DNA from 2 places in the Micromonospora sp. NPDC005161 genome. Region 2 is predicted to be linked to the other one. Evidence: riboswitches for the same ligand, from Rfam matches in the RefSeq annotation. Region 2 holds a riboswitch; the other holds the start of a gene.
The links. A riboswitch is a leader RNA that binds a small molecule or an ion and turns the genes downstream of it on or off. The one in region 2 is predicted to bind thiamine pyrophosphate.
Positions count from the first base shown of each region.

Region 1: another riboswitch for thiamine pyrophosphate. It lies ahead of ACWD5O_RS22805 (ECF transporter S component); the one in region 2 lies ahead of thiE (thiamine phosphate synthase).

Region 1 is NZ_JBSFYQ010000025.1:28,265-35,307, forward strand. Features, by position in the region: gene ACWD5O_RS22790 (SIS domain-containing protein) at 1-170, opposite strand, end outside; gene ACWD5O_RS22795 (aminoglycoside N(3)-acetyltransferase) at 167-967, opposite strand; gene ACWD5O_RS22800 (alpha/beta fold hydrolase) at 998-1,828, opposite strand; TPP riboswitch at 1,932-2,036, shown strand; gene ACWD5O_RS22805 (ECF transporter S component) at 2,113-2,703, shown strand; gene ACWD5O_RS22810 (ABC transporter ATP-binding protein) at 2,815-4,230, shown strand; gene ACWD5O_RS22815 (energy-coupling factor transporter transmembrane component T family protein) at 4,242-5,042, shown strand; gene ACWD5O_RS22820 (hypothetical protein) at 5,120-5,521, opposite strand; gene gndA (NADP-dependent phosphogluconate dehydrogenase) at 5,968-7,043, shown strand, end outside.
Region 2 is NZ_JBSFYQ010000057.1:25,923-32,965, forward strand. Features, by position in the region: gene ACWD5O_RS33240 (ThuA domain-containing protein) at 1-3,452, opposite strand, end outside; TPP riboswitch at 3,764-3,873, shown strand; gene thiE (thiamine phosphate synthase) at 3,868-4,494, shown strand; gene thiO (glycine oxidase ThiO) at 4,488-5,702, shown strand; gene thiS (sulfur carrier protein ThiS) at 5,693-5,893, shown strand; gene ACWD5O_RS33260 (thiazole synthase) at 5,890-6,669, shown strand; partial or broken gene ACWD5O_RS33265 (thiamine phosphate synthase) at 6,666-7,043, shown strand, end outside.

The DNA.
Region 1 (7,043 bases), on a different contig from region 2:
ATCGCCAACGCCTCGGAGTGCCCGGTGCCGAAGGCGTGCACCACCCCGTCAGCGCGCACCGCGTCGGCGATCAGGTCAGCGGCCCGCCCCACCGCCGCCCGCTGACTCGCGGCCACCCGGCCGATCGTCTCGGTCACCACGGCCAGGTAGTCCTCGGCACTCACCGTCATGCGTCCTCCGTCGTCCGGTTGCTGGCGAGCCATTGCACTGCGAAGTCGACCGCCGCCCGCTGGCGCATCAACCTCCCGGTCCCGGTGCCGACCCGTCCGGTACGGACCGCCCCGGTCGCCTCCAGGTCCTGGCCCAGCGCGTCGAAGTCGGTCTCGTCGAGCCGTACGTCCTGCCACCACACCCATTCGCGGCCACCGTCGGCGGTGCGTACCGCCGCGCCCAACTGCTCGCCGGGTGGGGCCGGACGGCGGTACTCGGCCAGGTGCAGCGAGGTGTTCACCGCGTGGTCCACACCGAGCAGCAGCACGTGGGCGTCGAGGTCGTAGAGCCGGGCCAGCGGGGAGCCCTCACCGAGCATGTCGGCCCGGGTGTGCCCGGCCACCACCTGTTCGGCGGCCGGGCCGAGGGCGGCGAACGACACGTGGGGATGGGAGCTGCGCAGCGCTCCGGGCCAGCAGCGGACCGTCTCGGCGAACACGCCCATGAATCGGCTCGGGGTGACCGCCGGATCGAACCCGGGCATCTCGGCGCGGATCAGCGGCCACCAGTCCACCGGCACCGGCGGGTCGCGCCACTGCGCGGGGTCGCTGTTGTCCGGGGTGTGGGTGGGCACCACGATCGTGCCGTCCGGGCCGAGCGCGTCGCGCAGGGCGAGCACCAGCGCCTGCGGACCACCGCAGACGAAACCCAGCTGACGCAGCCCGGCGTGCACCAGCAGCGTCCCGCCGGGGCGTACGCCCAGCATGCGCAGTTGCGCGGCGATCGAGCGCCGGGTCCCCGGCCCGCAGGCGTCCATCGTCACGGTGTGCCTCCCGACCGCCATGGCTCAGGCCGTTCCGCTGGTTCGGGCCAGGATCGCCTCGGCCAGCGGGCCCGGCGCGGCGTCCGGGATCCAGTGGCTCACGCCGGGCAGCTCGACGAAGCGATAGTCCCCGGTGACGTTGGCGGCGCACGCCTCGGCGGCGGTCCGGCCGATGGCGATGTCCCGGTCGCTCCACACGTACGTGGTGGGCACCGCGACCGGGCCGACGCCGGCCAGGTCGGCGCGGGACATCGCCCGGTACCAGTTCAGCGCCGCGGTGAGCGCGCCCGGCTCGCGCATCGGGTCGGCGTAGTGGTCCACCCGGGACGCGTCGCCCACCCCGGTGAGCAACTTGCGCAGTGCGGTGGCGTTCCACGCCAGCAGCACCTTCTCCGCCTTGCCCGGCTTGCGGAACAACGCGATGTACGACGAGCGCGCCTTCTGCTGGCCGTCGGTGGCGAGCGCGTGCGCCATGGCTGCCGGATGTGGCACGGACACCGCGGTCAACGTACGGACCCGCTCGGGGTGCCGGGCGGCCAGCGCCCAGGCCACGATCGCACCCCAGTCGTGGCCGACCAGGTGGACGGCGTCCAGCCCGAGCGCGTCCAGCACCGCCACCGCGTCGGCGACCAGTTCGGGGATCCGGTAGTCCGGGACCGCCGCCGGCCGGGCGCCCGGCGAGTAGCCCCGCTGGTCCAGCGCGTACGTGCGCAGCCCGGCTGTGTGCAGCGCCGTGGCGGCCTCGTCCCACTCGCCGGAGTGCTGGGGGAAGCCGTGCAAAAGCAGGACGGGCGCGCCGTCCGGCGGACCACCGGCGCGTACGTCGAACCTGAGACCCCGTGCGTCAACCCGCATGATCGTCAGCCTACCCAGCCGAAGTCTCCTGAACCGGACCCTGCGGCGGGACGCCCTGCTGGGCCGGTACCCCTGGTCGGTGCTAGCGTCAGCGAGACAACTTCACATCCGACAGGGGAGCGCACAGCGCTGAGAGTGCGGGCACGCCCGCAGACCCTCGAACCTGATCTGGGTAATGCCAGCGCAGGGAGTTCGGTCGACCTCCAGCCGCGCCGCCGTCCGGTGCCACCGGGCGCGCGGCGTGCGTCTTCTCCTGGTTCGCAGTCAGAACTGGGAGCATTCACATGAACCACAGCGACACCAACCGCTGGCGCACCATCGACATCGTGGTCGCCTCGGTGATCGCGGTCGCCTTCGGCGTCATCTTCTGGGCCTGGGGCCTGGTCTGGAGCGCCACCGAGGGGGCGTTCGCCTTCTTCCCGCCGGCACAGACGCTGATCTACGGCGTCTGGCTGATGCCGGCCGTGGTGGGCGGCCTGGTCATCCGCAAGCCCGGCGCCGCGCTCTACTGCGAGACGGTCGCCGCAGTCCTCTCCGCGCTGCTGGGCAGCCAGTGGGCCGGCACGGTGATCCCGCAGGGCATCGTGCAGGGCCTCGGCGCCGAGTTGGCCTTCGCGGCCTTCCGGTACCGCTCGTTCCGGCTGCCGACCGCGGCGCTGGCCGGCGCGCTGACCGGGCTCAGCGCCGCGCTGTTCGACTTCTTCGTCTGGAACGCCGAGTACGAGCTGGTCGACTACCGCATCCCGTACGCGCTGCTCACCATCGTCAGCGCCACCGTGATCGCCGGCGTCGGCGGTTGGGTCCTCACCCGCGCCCTTGCCGACACCGGCGTCCTGGACCGCTTCCCGGTCGCCCGCGACCGCGCCGCCATCTGACCCCCACGTCTTCCCGTTGATCAAGAGGTTTGCGTCAACAAGGGGCGGCGAACTGACGTAAACCTCTTGATCAACGACGTGAGAGCGGCCCGGGCGGGGGAAGGAGGTGTGGTGAGCGGGGTCCAGCTACGGGGGTTCGGGTGGCGGCACGCCGGGCGGCTCGCATGGGCCATACGCGGTGTGGACCTGCGGGTCGAGGCTGGCGAGCGGGTGTTGTTGCTCGGCCCGTCGGGGGCCGGCAAGAGCACGCTGCTCAGCGCGCTGGCCGGGCTGCTGCCGGAGGACTCCGGCGAGCAGGAGGGCACCGTCGAGATCGACGGGCTCGACCCACGCAAGGGTCGGGAACGGGTCGGCATCGTCTTCCAGGACCCGGAGACCCAGCTGATGATGGCCCGTAGCGGCGACGACGTCGCCTTCGGGCTGGAGAACCGGGGCGTGCCGACGGACGCGATCTGGCCCCGGGTGGACGAGGCGCTGCGCCGGGTCGGCTTCCCGTACGACCGGGACCGGCCCACCGCCGCGCTCTCGGGCGGCGAGCAGCAACGCCTCGCCCTCGCCGGCGCGCTGGCCCTGCGCCCCGGCCTGCTGCTGCTCGACGAACCGACCGCCAACCTCGACCCGGCCGGGGCAGACCTCGTCCGGCGGGCGGTGGCCGGCGCGCTGGAGGCCGACACCACGCTGGTCCTGGTCGAGCACCGGGTCGCCGAGGCGCTCCCGCTGGTCGACCGGGTGGTCGTCCTGGAGCCCGGCGGCGGGGTCCGCGCGGACGGTCCGCCCGCGGCGGTCTTCGCCGCGCACGGCGCCGCCCTCGCCGCCGAGGGCGTCTGGGTGCCGGGTCATCCCGTGGCCATCCGGCGGGCGACCGCCGCCCCCGGCGAGCTGCTGCTCACCGCCGACCGGCTCGGCCTGCCGCCCCGGCTGGCCCCCACCGACCTGGCGGTACGCGCCGGCGAGGCGCTCGCCGTGCGCGGGCCGAACGGGGCCGGCAAGTCGACTCTCGCGCTGCTGCTCGGTGGGCTGCTCCGGCCGGGTGCCGGCCGGGTCACCGCGTCCGCCGAACTGGCCGGGCCGGACCACCGCACCGCCCCGCACCGGTGGCGGGCGCCCGCGCTGGCGCGACGGATCGGGTCGGTGTTCCAGGACCCTGAGCACCAGTTCGTCACCAGCACCGTCTTCGACGAGCTGGCGCTCGGCCCGCGCCGGACCGGCCAGCCCGAGGCGGCCGTCAAGGAGACCGTGGCGGGGCTGCTGGACCGGCTGCGGCTGACCCGGCTCGCCGCGGCCAACCCGTACACCCTCTCCGGTGGGGAGGCCCGGCGGTTGAGCGTGGCGACCGCCCTGGCCACCGCGCCCCGCCTGCTGATCTGCGACGAACCCACCTTCGGTCAGGACCGGCGGACCTGGCGGGAGCTGGTCGACCTCTTCGCCGATCTCCGCGACGCCGGGCACGGCGTGGTCACCGTGACCCACGACCCGGACTTCGTCGCCGCGCTCGCCGACCGCACCGTCACCCTGGAGCGATCGTGACCGGCCGCTCGATGATCAGCATCGAGCCGGTCGCCGCGCCCGGTGCACCGCTGGCCCGCCGTAACCCGGTGGCGAAGGTCGCCGCCGCGCTGGTCTTCTCGTTCACCCTGCTGGCCACCCTGGACCCGGTGGCCCCGGCGATCGCCATCGCCGTCGAACTCGCCGTGCTGCCGCTGTTCGGCATCCGTTACGGGGTGCTGGCCCGGCGGGCCTGGCCGCTGCTGGTCAGCGCCGTCGGCATCCTGGTCACCCTGGTGCTCTTCGCCTCCGACCGGTCCGGTCGGGTCCTGCTGGACGCGGGGCCGGTGCTGGTGACCACCGGAGTGCTGCTCACCGCGCTCGGCCTGATCCTGCGGGTGCTCGCGGTCGCACTGCCCGGCGTCATCGTCTTCGCCACCACCGACCCCACCGACCTGGCGGACGCGCTGATCCAGAACGCGAAGGCGCCGGCCCGGTTCGCCATCGGGGCACTGGCCGCGTTCCGGCTGGTGCCGCTGCTCGGTCAGGAGTGGCAGATGATCAGCATGGCCCGGCGGGCGCGGGGCGTCGACGCCGGACGTAACCCGGCGGCGAAGCTGCGGCTGTTCGCCTCGACCGGGTTCGCGCTGCTGGTCGGGGCGATCCGTCGGGGCACCCGACTGGCCGTGGCGATGGACGCCCGCGGTTTCGACGCCGGCACCCCGCGCACCGTGGCCCGCCGTCAGCCCTTCGGCCTCGCCGACGGACTGCTCATCGCCGGAGCGGTCGCGCTGGCCGGCGCGGCCCTGACGGTGAGCGTGCTGCTCGGCACCTTCCGCCCCCTGCTGGGCTGAGGCTCCCCCACGATCCTGCGGTTGCCGCCCCCGCTGCTGCGGAGGCGGCAACCGCGATTCTCGCGGGGCGGGGCCGGTCAGCTGCGGCGGAAGGCGTAGCGGCGTGGTTGACCGGCTCGCTGGCTCTTGCCACCGGCGGAGCGGGCCGCCCCGGGCAGCGGCGGGCCGGCCTTGGGCGCCGCCGACCGCCCGGCCACCGACGACGCGTCGACCACCGGGGGAACGTCCAGCGCCGCCGGCACGTCGACCACCACGGGCACGTCGATCGCCGCCGGCACCTCGACGGCCGGTGGCACCCCGACCGGCCGGGCCGGCTCGACCGGTATCGCCGGCAGGGCCGACTTGACCGGCAGGGCCGGCAGGTCGGACCGGGTCGACACGGCCGGAAGCGGGCCGCGGCCGGCCGCCGGCTCGGTGCCGGGCGGCGTCGGTGCGGGAGTACGGGACGACTTCTTCTTCGGGTTGCGCCTGGCAGGCATCCGGGCCTCCTTCGTGCCGACCCGTTCCCGCGTTCCGCGGTCGGTCGGCTCGGCTGGTGACCGTCGCACCGCGACGGTCGAGAGGGAAGGGACTGCTCACCGGGGTCGGGCAGGGCCAGCACCGCCGCACGGCGGGTGGGGATGCGGGACGCCCGGGAGTCGCACGGACCGCGGCGCGGGGCGGCGGGCCGGCTCGGAAATGGGGCGTCAGTTACGCATGCCCGCACGCTATCCCGTGGGCGGGCACCGGCGCATCCGTTTTCCCCGACAGCATCGGCGGCCTGCTGACCGACGCGCTCAATACGAAGGTGACCGCGTGGAGAATCGGCTGGTCCGGGGCCGAACGCCACCGGCCGGTGACTGGCTGTCGACGAGGCGGCCCGCTCCGCCGCGCACCGCGATACGGTCGCAGCACGGCAGTACGACGGTGAGAGGTGGCGGCACGGATGGCTGAGCAGGCGACGGCGCAGATCGGCGTGACGGGGCTGGCGGTGATGGGCCGCAACCTGGCCCGCAACCTGGCCCGCAACGGCTTCACCGTGGCGGTGCACAACCGTTCGCCGGAGCGCACCCGCAGCCTGGTCGCCGAGCACGGCGACGAGGGCACGTTCGTGCCCGGCGAGTCGATGGCCGACTTCGTGGCGTCGCTGGAACGGCCCCGCGCGGTGATCGTGATGGTCAAGGCGGGCGCCCCCACCGACGCGGTGATCGACGAGCTGGTGCCCCTGCTGGAGGAGGGCGACATCGTCGTCGACTGCGGCAACGCCCACTTCGCCGACACCCGCCGCCGCGAGGAGGCGTTGCGCGGGTCCGGGCTGCACTTCGTGGGCACCGGCGTCTCCGGCGGCGAGGAGGGCGCGCTGCTCGGGCCGAGCATCATGCCGGGCGGTTCGGTCGAGTCGTACGCCAAGCTCGGCCCGATGTTCGAGAAGATCTCCGCCCACGTGGACGGGGTGCCGTGCTGCATGCACGTCGGGCCGGATGGCGCCGGGCACTTCGTCAAGATGGTGCACAACGGCATCGAGTACGCCGACATGCAGCTCATCGCCGAGGCGTACGACCTGCTCCGGGCTGGCCTGGGCGCGGAGCCGGCGGAGATCGCGGAGATCTTCCGTGACTGGAACAGCGGCGAGCTGGAGTCCTTCCTCATCGAGATCACCGCCGACGTGCTGGCGCACCGCGACGCCGCCACCGGCCAGCCCTTCGTGGACGTGGTGCAGGACCGGGCCGAGCAGAAGGGCACCGGGCGGTGGACGGTGCAGAGCGCGCTGGACCTGGGCGTGCCGATCACCGGGATCGCCGAGGCGACCTTCGCCCGCTCGCTCTCCGGGCACGTCGACCAGCGCGATGCGGCCCATCGGGCGTTCCCGGACGCCGGCGAGAAGTGGCAGGTGGCCGGCCGGGAGGCGTTCATCGAGGACGTCCGGCGCGCGCTGCTCGCCTCGAAGATAGTCGCGTACGCGCAGGGCTTCGACCACATCCGCGCCGGGAGCCAGGAGTACGACTGGGACATCGACCTCGG
Region 2 (7,043 bases):
TCGACCCGCACCGGCACGGTGGCGTACGACTTCGCGCCCTTGCTGTCCGTCACCGTCAGGGTGGCGGTGAAGGTGCCCGGGCTGGTGTAGGTGTAGTTGGCGTCCAACGTGGACGTCGTGCCGCCGTCACCGAAGTCCCAGGCGTACGTCAGCGGGCTGTCGCCCTCGGCGTCGGTGGCCGTGCCGTCGAAGGCGACGGTGACCGGCGCGGTGCCGGTGGCCGGGGTGGCGGTGGCGCTGACCACCGGTGGCGCGTTCTCGGTGACGCCGCGGCCGAGGAAGTCCATCCAGTTGACGTTGAACAGCGACCCCGCGCCGCCGTTCGGGTCCCGGGCGACGAAGTACAGCGTGCCGCTCGCGGCGCCGGTCACCGGCGCGGTCACGTCCGTGTACGTCTGCCACCCGCCGGTGCCCGGCACGGTGGCCGAGGCGACCACCGGTCCGTCGACGGCGCCGGCGCGGACCTCGACCCGGCCTCCGGAGACTGCCGAGGCGGCCCGGAACCGGATGTCGGTGACGTTGGTCAGGTTCGCCGGGGCGAGCGACCACCAGTCGCCGTCCTCGATGAACCCGATGTTCTGGCCGCCGCCGGCGCTGTCGCCGCCGGTCTCCCGCTGCACGCCGGCGTCGCCGCCGCCGGTACTCCCCGGCGCCCGCCCGTTGGTGGTGAAGTACTCGGCCTGCTTGCGCTTGGGCTGCAACTGCTCGATCGCGCGGCCGGTGAGCGGGCCGGCCCCGCCAGCGCCGCCCTCGTCGGTGTAGGTGGCCTCGAAGACCGCGAAGACGTTCGCCTCGGCGCCGTGCCCGGGGGCGAGCGACGTCTGGACGGTGCCGCTGCAGCCGGTGTGCTGCTCCAGCGGGTGGGCGTGCTCGTCGTGGCCGAGCAGCACCTGGAGCCGCACCCGGTCGCAGTCGATCTGCCCGTCCTCCGGGTCGGTCACCTTGATCGTGTAGCGGACCTGGTCACCCCAGTCGAAGAAGCCGCCGTCCGGCGGGAACTCGATGGTCACCGTCGGCGCGGTGTTGCCCACGGTGACCGGCACGTTGGCCACCGCGGTACGGCCCTTCGGGTTGGTGACGGTGAGCTGGGCGGTGAAGCTGCCCGCCGTGGCGTAGGTGTGCGTCGGGTTGGCCTCGGTGGAGGTCTGCCCGTCGCCGAAGGCCCAGGCGTAGGTGAGCGCGCCGCCGTCCGGGTCGCGCGACCCGGCGCTGGAGAATTCCACCGTCAACGGCGCGGGCCCCGACGTCGGGGTGGCCGCCGCCACCGCGATCGGCGCGCGTTCACCGGCGATGTAGTCGATCCGGTAGACGCCGGAGTTGTCGTTGTTGCCGCCGAAGCCGCTGCCCCACTCGATCAGGTAGAGCGCGCCGTCCGGGCCGAACTCGAAGTCCATCGGCCGGAGCATGCCCATCCCGGTGAGCAACTGGTTGATGTCCACCAACGACCTGCCGTCGGCGGTCACCTGCATGGTGTACATCTTCGACTGGTTCCACTCGCCGAGCAGCGCCTTGCCGTCGTAGTACGCCGGCCACTTCCGGTCGGAGTCGAGGTCGGCGTCGTACCGGTAGACCGGGCCGCCCATCGGGGCGCCGCCGCCGCCGATCTCCGGGTACCGCGCGTCACCGGCGTACCCGTAGTCGACGGTCGCTGGGACGACCGGCGGGAGGTTGGTCAGGCCGGTGTTGTTGGGCGAGTTGTTCACCGGGGCGGCGCAGTCGAACTTCGCCCCGCTCGGGCCGGACGGGAACGTGTAGTCGTTGTACGCCTCGTTCGTCCCGGTGCAGTACGGCCAGCCGTAATTGCCGGGGGTGACGATGTTCCACTCGACCAGGCCGCGCGGGCCCCGGGTGGGGCTGTCCGCGTTGGCGTCCGGCCCGTAGTCCGCGACGTAGAGCGTGTTGGTCTTCGGGTCGGTGCCGATCCGGAACGGGTTGCGGAAGCCCATCGCGTAGATCTCGGGACGGGTCTTCTCGGTGCCCGGCGCGAAGAGGTTACCCGCCGGGACCGTGTACGTCCCGTCGTCCTCCGGGTGGATCCGGATCACCTTGCCGCGCAGGTCGTTGGTGTTGCCGGAGGTGCGCTGCGCGTCGTAGTCCTGGCGGCCCGGCCGCTCGTCGAGCGGCGAGTACGCGCTCGACTCGAACGGGTTGGTGTTGTCACCGGTGGCCAGGTACAGGTTGCCGACGCTGTCGAACGCCATGCTGCCGCCGGCGTGGCAGCAGGTGTTGCGCTGGGTGTCGACCCGCAGCACCTGCTTCTCGCTGGCCGGGTCGATGGTGTCGCCGGTCACGGTGAACCGGGACAGCAGGTTGCGCGCGATGCCGTCGTTCGGGGCGTGGTAGAGGTACACCCACCTGTTGGTGGCGAAGTCCGGGTCGAGCCGGATGCCGATCAGTCCGTCCTCGTTGCCGGTGAAGACGTCCAGGTCGAGGGCGGTGACCGTGCTGCCGGTGTCCGGCTTGACGACCTGCACCCGGCCGTCCCGCTCGACGTAGAAGACCCGCCCGTCCGGGGCGATGTCCAACTCCATCGGGTTGCTGGTGTTGCTGTCCAGGGTGACCTTCTCGAAGCTCGCGGTCTTCGAGGCGCCGCAGTCGGCGTCCGCCACCCCGGCTGCGGTCCGGATGCCGCCGAGCAGGTGGGAGAGGAACTCCGGCTCGGCGTACGACTCCCGGGTGTGCCCGCCCCCGGTGTACCAGGAACGGCCGCCGTCGAAGTCCTGGCACCAGGCGATCGGGTGGTCGGCCCCCATCGCGCCGGCGCCCGGGGAGTAGCTCTTCTCGTCCAGGCTGGCCAGCACGTGCACGTCCGGCCGGGGGTTGGTCTGGTAGTTGTACCACTCGTCGAAGCGGGACCAGCGGTCCGGAAGCTCGGCCGTGGACGGGTGGGCGTGGTCCTCCACCTTGACCGTGGCCTGCTGGTTCGCCGGGTGGTTGGCGAAGTACGCGCCGACGAGGTCGCCGTACCAGGCCCAGCTGTACTCGGTGTCCGAGGCGGCGTGGATGCCGACGTAACCGCCGCCGGCACGCACGTACCGCTCGAACGCGGCCTGCTGCTCGGCGTCCAGCACGTCGCCGGTGGTGGAGAGCCAGATCACCGCCCGGTATTTCGCCAGATTGGCGTCGGTGAACGCGCCACCGTCCTCGGAACTGTCCACGGTGAATCCGTTGGCCTCGCCCAGTTGTTGGATCGCGGCGAGCCCGGTGGGAATGGAGTCGTGGCGGAAGCCGGCCGTCTTGGAGAACACCAGGACGGAGAAGGGATCGGCCGCAGCCTTTGGCGCCTTCGGCGGCACCTGGCTGACCGGGGCCGCGGCCTGCGTGTTTCGCGGGGGGACCTGGGCGGCGGCCGGAGCCGCCTGGGCGGGCAGCCCGAACAGAGTTGTCGAGGCCAGGGCCAGGGAGATCAGGGTCGCGGTGATGGGTACTCGGGCACGACGAGAATGGGACACGCCGCCTCCTATGTCGCGGTGGACAGGGATCGCGGGGGCCGGCTCGCCGAAGACCGTCCCAGATGGAGCCGGTGCGAATGCCGTGCCAGGGCAACCACGCCAGCATTTTGTCGAATCGCTGAACAAATTAATTCGGTTGGATCAATGTCCGGCAAGATGCCGGCGGGTAACGGTTCTGCAACGGTGGGCGACATTCCGAACAGGACCGCATGAAGCGCCCAACGGATCTCGCCGAGCGGTGCGGTTTTCGCCCGCCGGCCGCCGGCCGACCCCGCCTTGGCAGACGGCCGGAACTGTCGTACGGTGACACGCAAGTAACCCACGGGAGTCCGGTGTACCGGGCTGAGAGGGGGGCTGACAGCCCCCGACCGTCGAACCTGATCCGGGTAATGCCGGCGCAGGGAGGAGCGTTGCCGTGCCGTCCCTTGGGCGACTGCATCTGATCACCGACACCCGACCCGGGCGGGATCCACTCACCGTGGTCCGGGCCGCCCTCACCACGGCCCGAGCCGACCTGGTGGTGCAGGTCCGGGTCGAGGACTCCGCCACCGACCGCGTGGCGTACGACCTGGCTCGGCGGGTGCTCGCGCTCTGCTCGCCGTACGGGGCGACCTGCCTGGTCAACGACCGGTTGCACGTGGCGTTGGCGGTGGGCGCCGCCGGTGGACACGTCGGTGCCGACGACCTGCCGGTCGCCGCCGCCCGCCGGGTGCTCGGCCCCACCGGCGTGCTCGGGGCGACCGCCCGGGCACCGGAGACGGCGATCGAGGCCGTCGCCGCGGGAGCCAGCTACCTGGGCGTCGGGCCGTGCCACGCCACCAGCACCAAGGCCGGGCTGCCGGACCCGATCGGCCCGGCGGGGGTACGGGCGGTCAACGACGCGGTCGACGTTCCGGTGATCGCGATCGGTGGGGTGACCGCCGCCCGGGTGCCGGCGCTGCGAGCCGCCGGGGCGTACGGGGTGGCGGTGGTGGGCGCGGTATCCGCTGCCGCCGACCCGGCCCGGGCCACCGCCGAGCTGCTCGGGGCGCTGACGTGTTAACAGGGGGCCCTTCCTCTACAGAATCCGTTAACAAGGGGCCCTTCCTTGCGGACGTCGCGGTGGTGGGGGCGGGGCCGATCGGGTTGGCGATCGCCTGGCGGTGCGCCGCCCGCGGGCTTCGGGTGGTGGTGCACGATCCGTCCCCCGGGTCAGGGGCCTCGGCGGTGGCCGCCGGGATGCTCTCTCCGGTGGCCGAGGCGTACTTCGGTGAGCGGCAGCTGACCGGGCTGCTGCTGGCGTCCGCCGCCCGGTGGCCGGCGTTCGCGGACGAGCTGACCGAGGCGAGCGGCGTCGAGCTGGGCTACCGGACCGAGGGCACCCTGCTGGTCGGGCTGACCGCGGACGACCTGGCCGAGGCGCGCCGGCTCTGGGCGTACCAGCAGGGGTTGGGCCTGCCGGTCACCCCGCTGCGCCCCACCGAGCTGCGCGACCGCGAGCCGGCGCTCGCGCCGCGGGTGCGCGGCGGGGCACTCGCGCCCACCGACCACCAGGTCGACCCACGGTTGCTGGTGCCGGCGCTGCGCACGGCCGCGCAGCGGGCCGGCGCGGTGCTCGCCCCGCGGGCGGTCCGTTCCCTCGCCGAGGTGGACGCCCGGGTCACCGTGGTCGCCGCCGGCTGCGGCGCCGCCGCCCTCACCGGCCTGCCCGTGCGGCCGGTGAAGGGCCAGATCCTCCGGCTACGCGCGCCCGGCGGCGCCGCGCCGGGCTTCCGGCACGTGATCCGGGGGTACGCCGACGGCGAGCAGGTCTATCTGGTGCCCCGCGCAGACGGCGAGGTGGTGCTCGGCGCGACGGTCGAGGAGCGGTCGGACACCACGGTCACCGCCGGCGCGGTGCTGCGCCTACTCCGTGCCGGCGTCGACCTGCTCCCCGAGCTGGCCGAGTACGACCTGGTCGAGACGGTCGCCGGGCTGCGTCCGGGCACCCCGGACAACGCGCCGATCCTCGGGCCGCTGTCCGACCGGCCGGACGTGCTGGCCGCCACCGGGCACCACCGGCACGGCATCGTGCTCACCCCGGTCACCGCCGACCTGATCGCCGACCTGGTCACCACCGGCGTGCCCGATCCGCTGCTCACGCCCTTTCACCCGGGCCGGTTCGCCGCCGCCGGCCCGGATCCCACCAGCGCGGCCGGTCGGCTGGCCGGGCCTGGTGCGGCCGATGTCGGCGCACCTGATCGGACGACAGAGGAGGACCGGTGGAGTTGACGGTGAACGGGACCGGGCGCAGCGTCCCCGGTGGAGCGTCGGTGGCCGATCTGGTCAGCGACATCGCGCCGCAGCAGCGCGGGGTGGCGGTCGCGGTCAACGGCGAGGTGGTGCCCCGAACCGGCTGGCCGACCACGGCGCTGCGCGACGGTGATCGCGTCGAGGTGCTCACCGCCGCGCAGGGCGGGTGACCGGCGTGCCGTTCGAGCTGGGTGGGGCGACGTTCACCTCGCGGCTGATCCTCGGCACCGGCGGCGCCGCGAACCTGCACGTGCTGGAGCAGGCGATCCGGGCGTCCGGCACCGAGCTGGTCACTCTGGCGCTGCGCCGGGTGGACACCGCGCCGGGCAGCGCCGGTGGGCTGCTGGAGCTGCTGGACCGGTGCGGGGTACGGCTGCTGCCGAACACCGCCGGCTGCCACACCGCGACCGAGGCCGTGAAGGTGGCCCGGCTGGCCAGGGACGCGTTCGACACCGACTGGATCAAGCTGGAGGTGATCGGTGACGAGCGGACCCTGCTGCCCGACGGGGTCGAGCTGCTCCGCGCCGCCGAGGAGCTGGTCGCCGACGGATTCACCGTGCTGCCGTACACCAGCGACGACCCGGTGCTCGCCCGCCGGCTGGCCGACGTGGGCTGCGCCGCGGTGATGCCGGCCGGCGCGCCGATCGGCTCGGGGCTCGGCATCGGAAACCCGCACCACATCCGGCTGATCCGGCAGGGCGTGGACGTGCCGGTGATCCTGGACGCCGGCATCGGCACGGCGTCCGACGCGGCGCTGGCGATGGAGCTGGGCTGCGACGCGGTGCTGCTGGCCAGCGCGGTCACCCGGGCCGCGGACCCGGTCGCGATGGCGACCGCGATGCGGTACGCGGTCGAGGCGGGTCGGCTGGCCGCTGGCGCCGGCCGGATCGCCCGCCGCTTCCACGCCCTCCCGTCCACCCCCGACGAGGGAAGACCCGACCTGTGACCCCCGAGCGCGTCCCGCCCGGGTGCCCGGCAACCCTGCCGTCGGGCGTTGTCGTGCTGACGGATCGGCGGGTGGCGCGGGGGGCGCTCGATCAGGTGGTGGCGGGGGCCGTTGCCGGGGGAGTGCGCTGGGTGGTGCTGCGGGAGAAGGACCTCCCCCGCGCCGAGCGCGCCGCCCTCGCCGCCGACCTGCGCGCGATCCTCGCCGATGCCGGCGGAACCCTGATCGTGGCTGGCCCCGACCCGCTCGGCGGCGACGCCGTCCACCTGCCCGCCGCCGGCCCGTACCCGCCCCCGACCCACCGGCTGGTCGGCCGCTCCTGCCACAACCAGTCCGAGCTGCACCGGATCACCACCGAGAACTACGCCACCGTC